Aureimonas sp. SA4125: one gene and its partner. The protein of the gene in region 1 binds, or shares a complex with, the protein of each later gene. Links are inferred from orthologs where the notes say so. Each region holds a gene or a part of one and is shown in the gene's direction. Other genes may lie near its edges.

Evidence for each region.
Region 2: the proteins of Sa4125_RS01105 (region 1) and dnaN are in contact, whole or in part, in a cryo-EM structure (PDB 8GIZ), measured with the Escherichia coli proteins. The link is inferred for Aureimonas sp. SA4125 from one-to-one orthologs.

Annotation. Positions count from the first base shown.
Region 1 is NZ_AP025032.1:219,173-226,811, forward strand. The notes cover bases 2,034-5,026. They hold Sa4125_RS01105 (DNA polymerase III subunit gamma/tau), read left to right. Parts: upstream 2,034-2,536; coding sequence 2,537-4,516; downstream 4,517-5,026. Other genes in these bases: Sa4125_RS01110 (YbaB/EbfC family nucleoid-associated protein), read left to right, coding at 4,532-4,855; recR (recombination mediator RecR), read left to right, coding at 4,879-5,026. Outside these bases: Sa4125_RS01085 (prephenate dehydratase), read left to right, coding at 1-658; nudC (NAD(+) diphosphatase), read right to left, coding at 681-1,616; Sa4125_RS01095 (HIT family protein), read right to left, coding at 1,613-2,026; more of recR, read left to right, coding at 5,027-5,484; Sa4125_RS01120 (lytic murein transglycosylase), read left to right, coding at 5,590-6,825; Sa4125_RS01125 (serine protease), read right to left, coding at 6,865-7,639. UniProt on the Escherichia coli protein: Part of the beta sliding clamp loading complex, which hydrolyzes ATP to load the beta clamp onto primed DNA to form the DNA replication pre-initiation complex.
Region 2 is NZ_AP025032.1:983-3,971, forward strand. The notes cover bases 1-2,816. They hold dnaN (DNA polymerase III subunit beta), read left to right. Parts: upstream 1-757; coding sequence 758-1,876; downstream 1,877-2,816. Other genes in these bases: dnaA (chromosomal replication initiator protein DnaA), read left to right, coding at 1-609; recF (DNA replication/repair protein RecF), read left to right, coding at 1,987-2,816. Outside these bases: more of recF, read left to right, coding at 2,817-2,989. UniProt on the Escherichia coli protein: Confers DNA tethering and processivity to DNA polymerases and other proteins. Acts as a clamp, forming a ring around DNA (a reaction catalyzed by the clamp-loading complex) which diffuses in an ATP-independent manner freely and bidirectionally along dsDNA.

The DNA of each region.
Region 1 (7,639 bases):
CGAGTATTTCCTGCCGATCCGTTTCCAGCTGATGGCACTGCCGGGCGTCGCGCTGTCGGAAATCAAGAGCGTCCACAGCCATATCCATGCGCTCGGCCAATGCCGCGCGATCATCCGGTCGAATGGCTGGAAGCCGGTCGTCGCCGGGGATACGGCGGGCGCGGCACGGATCGTGTCGGAGGCCGGCGACCGCTCCATGGCGGCGCTGGCGCCCCGCCTTGCCGCCGAACTCTACGGCCTCGACATCCTGAAGGAGAACGTCGAGGACGCCGAGGACAACATGACGCGCTTCGTCGTCCTGTCGCGTCATGGCGCGGGCGACGAGGCCCTCTGGGCGGAGCGCTCGGCCGACGCCGAGGCGGTCAGCCGGGACATGGTGACGACCTTCGTCTTCCGCGTGCGCAACATCCCCGCCGCGCTCTACAAGGCACTTGGCGGCTTTGCCACCAATGGCGTCAACATGACCAAGCTCGAGAGCTACCAGGTCGGCGGCAGCTTTTCGGCAACGCAGTTCTATGCCGACATCGAGGGCCACCCGCACGATCCCGCCGCCGCGCGCGCGCTGCACGAACTGAAGTTCTTCTCGGCGGCGATGGAGATTCTCGGCGTCTACAAGGGGGCCTCGGACCGCCAGCGGTTTCTGACGCCGGCGGAATAGCCGCCGACGGCCGCGAAGATCGTTACGGCAGTGTCTCGACAAAAGCCCTGACGAGATGATGGGCGATGGCAAAACTCTTCGGCGCCGTCAGGCCATCCGGATGCGTTTCGTCGAGCATCGCCTGCACCTCGTCGCGCTCGAACCACCGGCAGGCCTCCAGCTCCACCGTGTCGAAGACGATCTCCGTGCTCGTCGCCAGCGCCAGGCAACCGATCATCAGCGAGCCTGGAAACGGCCAGGGCTGCGAGGCGAAGTAGTCGACCGGCCCGACGCTGACGCCTGCCTCTTCCAGCGTCTCCCGGCGCACGGCGTCCTCCAGCGTTTCGCCGGGCTCGATGAAGCCGGCAAGGCACGACCACATCTTGTCGGGGAAGCGGGCGGAGCGGCCGAGGATGCAGCGGCCCTTGCCGTCGTGGATCAGCATGATCGAGACCGGGTCGGTCCGCGGAAAATGCACGTCGCCGCAGTTCGGACAGCGACGCCGATAGCCCGCCGCTTCCGCGAGCGTCACCGTTCCGCACCTGCCGCAAAAACGCGACCGCCGGTGCCAGGCGAGAAAATGCTCGGCCTGGCCGAGCTGCCCCTCGGTGTCTGAGTCGAGGAGCCCGCTCGTCGCCAGGGGACGCAAGGCAAGGCTGCGGACGCCTTCGGGGAGGGTTGCCGCGCGCATTGCCAGACGCGCGCTGCCGTCCGGCGTGTGACCGAGAAGCACGCTGTCGCCGTCGGCCTCGGCGTGCGCCAGCGCCGTCGCCACGTCGAAACCGGGATCGGCCATGCCATCGGCATCGCGAAACAGCCATTCGCCGTCGAGCGTCAGGTAGACCTTGGCGGCGGCGGCGGCGAGGGCTGTCGCCAGCGTCTCCTCGGTCCGGTTCTCGCCGTCGCGCGTCAGGAGATTGCCGGCAAATCCCATGGCAAGATCCTGCGGGCGCGGCAGGATCGGGTCGATGCGTGTCATTGGGCCAGGATCTTCTCGCGAAACAGGTCGACGAGACGCATGGCCTCGTCATCGGGATAGGGCTGCGCGGTGCCGACGCCCCAGGCCGGCCCTGGCCAGTTGGTGTCGCCCGGTTGGCGCGCAATGATATGGAGATGCAGCATCGGGACGACGTTGCCAAGCATGCCGATGTTCAGCTTCGCAGCCTTCAGCATGATTTTCATGCAGCCGGCAACGAGCGAAGTCTCGAAGGTCAGCATCGCCTGGTCGAGCGGCGTGAGGTCATGCATTTCGGTGATACCCGGTCGCTTCGGCACGAGGATCAGCCAGGGCCAGCGGCTGTCGTTCATGAGCCTGAGGTCGCAAAGGCCGAGCGCCATCACCGGTAGCGTGTCGCGTGCCAGTCGGGGATCGAGTGCGAAACCACGCATCGAAGAGATTTCCGTCAGAGAGATCGCCATCAAATCAAACTAGGCCGGCGCTTGCATTTTACAGGGGGGCAGGCGATATCACGATCGGGAGGTTGGTGGTGGACGAGTCACTCGCCAACCGGGTCAGGTCCGGAAGGAAGCAGCCCCAACGAGCCAGGCACGGGTCGCCGTGCCAGCCTCCCAACTTTTCCTCGCCGCGCGATCTTCGTCCAGGTCCCAATCCTGGCCTGACGAGTGCGGGCAGCGCCCTCATGCAGGGCGGAAAAGAATCGGCGCACCTCTGCTTTTTCTCATTGCCGCGCGCTTGGTTTCGCCACATGCCCCATCCGCCCCGTGCCGGTCGTTGTCGTGACACTCTCCGGGCCGATGCCGTCGTGCCGGAAGAACGCATGGCTTTTGCCACCGCGCGGACGCTTCAAAACCAGGGCGGCTTGTTCTAAGGTCGGCGTTGAACTCCGATCAACGCCGTTCCACATGCGCTTGCGGTACTCGAAGGGACGACGGCCGCCGATGAGCGATCAGGAAAACGTGATGAGCGGCGTCGGGCCGGGGCCGGCGGGCGAAGCCTATCGCGTCCTGGCGCGCAAATACCGGCCCGCGAGCTTTGACGATCTCATCGGCCAGGAGCCGATGGTGCGCACGCTCACCAATGCCTTCGAGACCGGCCGCATCGCCCAGGCCTGGATGCTGACGGGCGTGCGCGGCGTCGGCAAGACGACCACGGCCCGCATTCTTGCCCGCGCCCTGAATTACGAGACGGCCGAAATCCACGAGCCGACCATCCACATGCGCGCCCCCGGCATCCACGATCAGGCGATCATGGAGGGAAGGCATGTCGACGTCGTCGAGATGGATGCGGCCTCTCACACCGGCATCGACGACATCCGCGAAATCATCGCCCAGGTGCGCTACCGTCCGGTTTCGGCGCGCTACAAGGTGTACATCATCGACGAGGTGCACATGCTCTCCAACCAGGCCTTCAACGGCCTGTTGAAGACGCTGGAAGAGCCGCCGGAGCACGTCAAGTTCGTCTTCGCCACGACCGAGATCCGCAAAGTCCCGATCACCGTCCTGTCGCGCTGCCAGCGTTTCGACCTGCGCCGCGTCGACGCGGCGACGCTGATCCGCCATCTCGCCAAGGTCGCCGCGGCCGAAAACGTCGAGATCGACGAGGAAGCGCTGCGCCTTCTCGCCCGCGCTGCCGAGGGCTCGGTGCGTGACGCCCTGTCCCTGACCGACCAGGCGATCTCGCATGGCGCTGGCCGCGTGGAATCCGCGGCGGTGCGCGACATGCTGGGCCTTGCCGATCGCGGCCGGGTGATCGACCTTTTCGAGCATCTGATGCGCGGCGACGCCACCGCGGCTCTCGGCGAACTGCGCGACCAGTACAATGGCGGCGCCGACCCCCTCGTCGTCCTGTCGGATCTCGCCGATTTCACCCATCTCGTGACCTCGCTGCGCTTCGTGCCCGATTCGGCCGACGATGCGGCGCTGTCGCCGGCCGAATCGGCGCGTGGGCTCGAATTCTCGCAAAAGCTCTCGGTTCGGACGCTGTCGCAGGTCTGGCAGCTCTTGCTGAAGGCGATCGAGGAGACGCGCGCGGCCTCGACCCCCCGCCAGGCGGCGGAGATGGCGCTGATCCGCATCGCCTATGCCGCCGATCTCCCCGCCCCGTCCGATCTCGCCCGCCTGATCGTCGACGGCGGCGACGTTCCGCGCCTGGCACCGTCCTCGGCTCTGGCCGAGGGAACGGCGCGGGACGGCCAGGCCGCTGGCGTGACGCGCCAGCTTGCCGCGTCTTCCGCCCCGGATGTCGCCGCTCCGGCAGGCGCTCCTTTGACGGCGGCCATGCCGGCAATGCCCGCGGCGTCGGCGGCAACACTGGTGTCCAGAGAGCAGGCGTCCGCCCTGTCGGACGGTTCGGCGAGAGGCGGCATGGCGGCGCCCCAGCGCCTCGCCATCGCCGCCCGCGGCGATGCGCGAACCGCCCCACCCGCGGCGACGCCGCCGGCGGCCATGCCCGAGATCCGGACATTGGAGGGTCTCGTGGCGCTGGCCGAGGAAAAGCGCGATTCGCTGATGCAGGTCTCGCTTCGCCGCTATATACGACCCGTGAAGATCGAGCCGGGACGCATCGAGGTCGCCTTGACCGATGGCGCGCCCCGCACGCTCCCGGGCGATCTGCAGCGACGGCTCCTGGAATGGACGGGTCGGCGCTGGACGGTGACGATCTCCAGCGCCGAAGGCGGCCGCACGATCGAGGAGACGGTCGCGGCGCGTCGCGACGCCCTCGTCTCGGACGCCATCGCCGACCCCGAGGTCGCCGCGATCCTGCAGCAGTTTCCCGGCGCCAAGGTGATCGACGTCCGTCTGCGCGGCGAGGCGCTGGCGGCGGAGGCGGCGACGCTCACCCTTTCGCCGGCTGCGGGCGAAACCGATATCGTCGACGATGTACCCATCGAAACCGATGATGACGACGACGACCTCTAGGGAGAATACAAAGTCATGAAAGACATCATGGGCATGATGAAGCAGGCCAAGGCCATGCAGGAAAAGATGCAGGGTCTGCAGCAGGAGATCGCCGAGATCACCGCCACCGGCCAGTCCGGCGGGGGGCTTGTCGCGGTGACGCTGAACGGGCGCGGCGAGATGTCGGTCCTCAAGATCGATCCCTCGCTCGCCAAGCCCGACGAGGCCGAGATCCTGGAAGACCTCGTGATCGCCGCCCACAACGACGCCAAGTCGAAGCTGGAGGCGATCATCCAGGAAAAGACTCAGGAGCTGACCTCCGGCCTGCAGCTTCCCGCCGGCCTGAAACTGCCCTTCTGACCTCCGCCCGAAACGACTGAACCATGGCAAAACCCATCGCCGGTCCGGAGATCGAGCGGCTGATCCAGCTGCTCGCGAAGCTTCCGGGCCTCGGGCCGCGCTCGGCCCGGCGCGCCACGCTGCACCTCGTCAAGCGCAAGGAGCAGCTTCTCGGGCCGCTGGCGCAGGCGATGACGCAGGCGCTGGAGCGCGTGCTCATCTGCTCGGTCTGCGGCAATATCGATACGAGCGATCCCTGCACCGTCTGCTGCGATCCTTCGCGCGACCAGTCGCTCGTCGTCGTCGTCGAGGATGTCTCCGACCTCTGGGCGCTGGAGCGGGCGAAGGCGCTCAATGCCGGCTACCATGTGCTGGGCGGCGTCCTGTCGCCGCTCGACGGGGTCGGCCCGGACGATCTGACGATCCGGCAGCTGGTCGAGCGGGTCGCCAGGGGCGCGGTGCGCGAGGTGATCATCGCCGTCAACGCCACGGTCGAGGGGCAGACGACCGCGCATTACCTGACCGACCAGCTCGCCGAATTCGACGTCAGGATCACCCGCCTCGCCCACGGTGTTCCCGTCGGCGGCGAGCTCGACTATCTCGACGAGGGCACGCTGTCGGCCGCGATGCGGGCGCGCACCGCGTTCTGAGACGGCCTGCCTTCGGCTTGCCGTCTTCCCTGCACAGGTTTGCTGCCTCGGGGCGGCGATTTTCTGGCCCCAGCCCAATAAGCGACCAACCGGAGACGATGCCCGATGACCCTTGCTGCCCGGCTGGCCGCCTTCCTGACCCTTCTCCTGCTGGCCTTTCCGGCCGCGGCGCAGACCGGCGACATCGCCAAGGGGTTCCAGCGCTTTCTCGAAACCGACATCTGGCCAGCCGCCAAGTCGCGGGGCGTGCCGCGGCCAATCTTCGACGCTGCCTTCAAGGGCGTGAAGCCCAATCTGAAGCTCCCAGACCTGCAGCTTCCTGGCGACGCCGCGAAGGTCGAGGAGAACAACTACCAGGCCGAGTTCCAGAGCCCGTCGGCCTATTTCGGCGAATCGGCCGTCGCCAATCTTGCCGCCCGGGGCCGCGGTCTGCTGGCGACGCACCGCGCCGTTCTTTCCCGGATCGAGAAGGAGACGGGCGTTCCCGCCGCGATCATCGTCGCGATCTGGGGGCGCGAATCGGGCTTTGGTGCCGCCAAGATCCCGCACAACGCCTTCGAGGTGCTGGCCACCAAGGCTTATCTCGCGCGTCGCAAGGAGATGTTCCGGGGCGAGCTTCTGGCGGCCCTCGAGATCGTCGCCGACGGCCATCTGAAGGTGTCCGAGATGCGCTCGTCCTGGGCCGGTGCGCTCGGCCAGCCGCAGTTCATGCCGTCGAAATTCCTGGCCTATGCGGTCGACGCGGACGGCGACGGCCGCCGCGACATCTGGAATTCGGTGCCCGATACGCTCGCCTCGATCGGCCACTATCTGCAGAAGGCCGGCTGGGTCGCCGGCCGCGACTGGGGTTTCGAGGCGAATGTGCCGGACGCCATCTCCTGCGCCGTCGAAGGCCCCGACAAGGGCCGGCCGATCCGGGACTTCGTCGACGCCGGCGTGACTCGCGTCTCCGGCCGGGCCTTCCCGCCGGGAGAGCTGCGCGCCCCCGGCCATCTCCTGATGCCGGCCGGGCGCAACGGGCCCGCCTTTATCGCGACGCCGAATTTCTACACGCTGAAAGTCTACAACAATTCCGACCTTTACGCCCTCTTCATCGGCCATGTCGCCGACCGGATGGCCGGCGGCGGCGCTTTCAATGGGGATTGGGTGCGGGTCGATGGCATGACCCGCGGCGACGTCGCGCGGATGCAGGAAAAACTGGTGGTGCGCGGCTACGATGTCGGCGGCGCCGACGGCCTGCCAGGCTTCAAGACGCGGCGGTCGATCGGGGCCTTCGAAGCGAGTGCCGGCCTGCCGCCGACCTGCTGGCCGAGCCAGAGCCTGGCCGCCCGTCTGAAATGACGGCCGGACAGAACCAGGATCGCGCCGCCATCTCCGGTGTCAGCCGCCGAGGCAGAGGATCGGGAGCACCGACGCCGCGGCATCTGCAGTGGTGTCGGCAACGCTGGCGAAGTGCGTCGGCGCTGGCGCAGAGGCGAATGAGACGCCATTGGCTGCAAGAAAGCCTGTCACCGCATCGGGACGGATGGCGAAATTGATCGACTGCGGGATGTCTCCGGTGGCATCGGCGATCGCGACCGCATCGAGCTTGGCGGTGACGACGCCGACGACGCGGCCGGAGAGGTCGACGAGGGGGCCGCCGGAATTGCCGGGCTGGACGGCCGCGGAAATCTGCAGGTAGCGGGAGTCATTGGCGAGTCCGAGGAGGGACGAGACATTGCCGCGCGTTACGTTCAGGCTGTCGGCCAGGATGGAGCGCAGGGGAAAGCCGAGGGCAAGCACATCCTCGCCGAGCCGGGGCATTCCGGCGGCGATCGGCAGAGGCGAGCCCAGCTGCGCATCGATATGGAGCAATGCCAGATCGTTTTCCTTGTCGAGGATCACCGCATCGGCCGGACCGTAGTGACCGACCAGAACCTGGGCGCATGACCCTGCCACATGGGCATTTGTCAGGACCCAACCGTCGCGCGAGACCACAAATCCGGAGCCGGACGAGTCCATGTCACCGTCTCGCGGCGCATCGGTGCCGGCGGAAGAGGGCGCGGTGATATCGAAGAGGGCGGCGAAAGGATCCCTGCCGAACTCGCCGGAGGCATGCCCGGCAGCCTCCGTCATCGGCACCTCATCCACGCCGGCGACGAGGTGGCCGTAACCG
Region 2 (2,989 bases), 220 kb from region 1 along the record:
CCGGCCTTCGAGCTGGAATCGCTCGATGCGCGCGTGCGCTCGCGCCTTGCCGGCGGCGTTGCGATCGAGATGGCCGCGCCCGACTTCGACATGCGCAAGGAGATCCTGACCACGCGCACGGCGGCCCTGAAACTCGAGGACCCGACTTTTGCGATCGACGACAAGGTGGTCGACACGATCGCCCGCCGCGTCATTGGCTCTGGCCGCGATCTCGAAGGCGCGTTCAACCAGATCGCCTTCCGCCATGCCGTCGGCCAGCCGCTCTCGGCCGACCATCTCGACGATCTCCTGAACTCGCTGACGCGCACGAACGGCGAGAAGCGCATCCGGATCGAGGACATCCTCAAATTCGTCTCGCGCCACTACAACATCTCGCGCACCGACATCCTCTCGGCCCGCCGGACCCGCACGATCGTGCGCCCGCGGCAGATCGCGATGTATCTGGCCAAGACCATGACGCCGCGCTCGCTGCCCGAAATCGGCCGGCGTTTCGGCGGGCGGGACCACACCACGGTCCTCCACGCCGTGCGCAAGATCGAGGGCGAGCGGGCCAAGGACGAGAAGCTCGGCGAGGAGCTCGACCTCATCCGCCGCATGATCGAGGAATAGGCCGGCACGGCCTCTGCGCCGCGGCCGCCGCATCGCGGATGCCGCGCCGGCAAAGGCTTTTCAAGCGGTCCACGAGCCTCTAAAAGGTTCGGACTCCCGAGGGGAGCGCCTCTTCACGGCGCTTCTTCGAACGAATTGGTTGCCTCACATGCGTATCATCATCGAGCGTTCCAACCTGTTGAAGACGCTGGGCCACGTGCACCGCGTGGTCGAGCGGCGCAACACCATCCCGATCCTGTCCAACGTTCTGGTCAAGACCGAGGACGGCGCGCTCCGGCTGAAGGCAACCGATCTCGACCTCGAGATCACCGAGACCGTGGCGGCCAATGGCGAGCAGGAAGGCGCGACGACGGTTCCCGCGCATCTCCTCTACGATATCGTGCGCAAGCTCGCCGACGGCTCGGAGGTGAAGCTCGCCACGTATGCCGAGGGCACCCAGATGACGGTCACCGCGGGCCGCTCGAACTTTCGCCTGCAGTGCCTGCCGGAATCCGATTTCCCCGACATCACCGCCGGCACCTTCTCGCATTCCTTCAAGATCCCGGCGGCCTCGCTCGCCCGCCTCGTCGAGCGCACGCAGTTCGCGATCTCGACCGAGGAGACGCGCTATTATCTGAACGGCATTTTTCTTCACACCATCGAATCGGAAGGCAAGCTGCGGCTGCGGGCGGTGGCGACCGACGGCCATCGCCTCGCCCGCGCCGAGATGGAAGCGCCCGCCGGCTCGGAGGGGATGCCCGGCATCATCATCCCCCGAAAAACGGTCGGCGAGTTGCAAAAGCTGCTCGATGATGGCGGCGACGACATCCTGGTCGAACTTTCCGATTCCAAGATCCGCTTCACCATCGGCCCCGTGGTGATGACCTCGAAGCTGATCGACGGCACTTTCCCCGACTATCAGCGCGTCATCCCGCAGGGCAACGACAAGGCGCTGACGCTCGACCGGCAGTCGTTTTCAGCTGCCGTCGACCGCGTGTCGACGATCTCGTCGGAGCGCGGCCGGGCGGTGAAGCTCGCGGTCACCGCAGGCCAGCTGACGCTGACCGTGAACAGCCCGGATTCGGGCACCGCGACGGAGGAGCTTGCCGTCGGCTACGAGTCCGACGACATCGAGATCGGCTTCAACGCACGCTATCTCCTCGACATCACCGGCCAGCTCTCCGGCGACGAGGCGGTGTTCATGCTGGCCGACCCGGGATCGCCCACCCTCATCAAGGACGGCGGTGACGACGGCACGCTCTACGTGCTGATGCCCATGCGGGTGTGACGCCCGTCACGCTTCCCAACGCAAACGATCTGGCGCCCTTGCAAGGCGGCGACGAGGCGCAGGGCGGACAGCGTTCGCCGTCCGCTGCCGGGTGCTCGCGCCTCTTCAGCCTGCGGCTTGCCGATTTCCGCAATTACGAGGTGCTTCGCCTGGAGCTTGCCTCTCGCTTCACCGTGCTCACCGGGGAGAACGGTGCGGGCAAGTCCAATCTCATGGAAGCCGTGTCGCTGCTGACGCCGGGCAGGGGACTTCGGCGCGCCGCCTATCCCGAGATCGCGCGGGTCGGCGGCAGCGGCGGCTTTGCCGTGCAGGCAAGACTCCTCGGCGACGACGGCGAGGTCGACATCGCCACCTCCGCGCGCCCCGACGCTTCGGGCGCCCTGTCGCGCATCGTCAGGATCAACGAGACGCAGGCCAGGAGCGCCGACGAGATGCTGGATCACCTGCGCATCGTCTGGCTGACCCCGGCGATGGACGGCCTGTTCACGGGGGCGGCGGGCGAGCGCCGCCGCTTCCTCGACCGCCTCGTCCTCACCGTCGACCCCGCCCATGGCCGCAGGGCCGCCGACTACGAACGCGCCATGCGCTCGCGCAACCGTCTCCTGTCGGAGGACCGCGGCAATGATTCCTGGCTCTCCGGCATCGAGGCGCAGATGGCCGAGCTCGGACTCGCCATGGCGATCGCCCGCAGCGAACTCGTCGGCCTCATCCAGGCGATGATCGCCGAGGCGCCGGCCGACCAGCCTTTTCCGAAGGCCGACCTCCTTCTCTCCAGTGGCTACGAGACCGAAGACCTCGGCGGTCCGGCGGTGGCGCGCGAGGACGAGGCGCGCCTGCGCCTGGCCCGCCAGCGCGGGCTGGACCGTGCCGCCGGCCGCACGCTGGAGGGGCCGCACCGCGCCGATCTTTCCGTCACCCACCGCGCCAAGGCGATGCCGGCGGCGCTGTCCTCGACCGGCGAGCAGAAGGCGCTTCTCATCGGCCTGATCCTTGCCCATGCCAAGCTCGTCAGGGCGATGACCGGCACCGCGCCCGTCCTTCTTCTCGACGAGATCGCCGCCCATCTCGATCCCGGACGGCGGGCGGCGCTGTTCGACATCATCGACGGGCTCG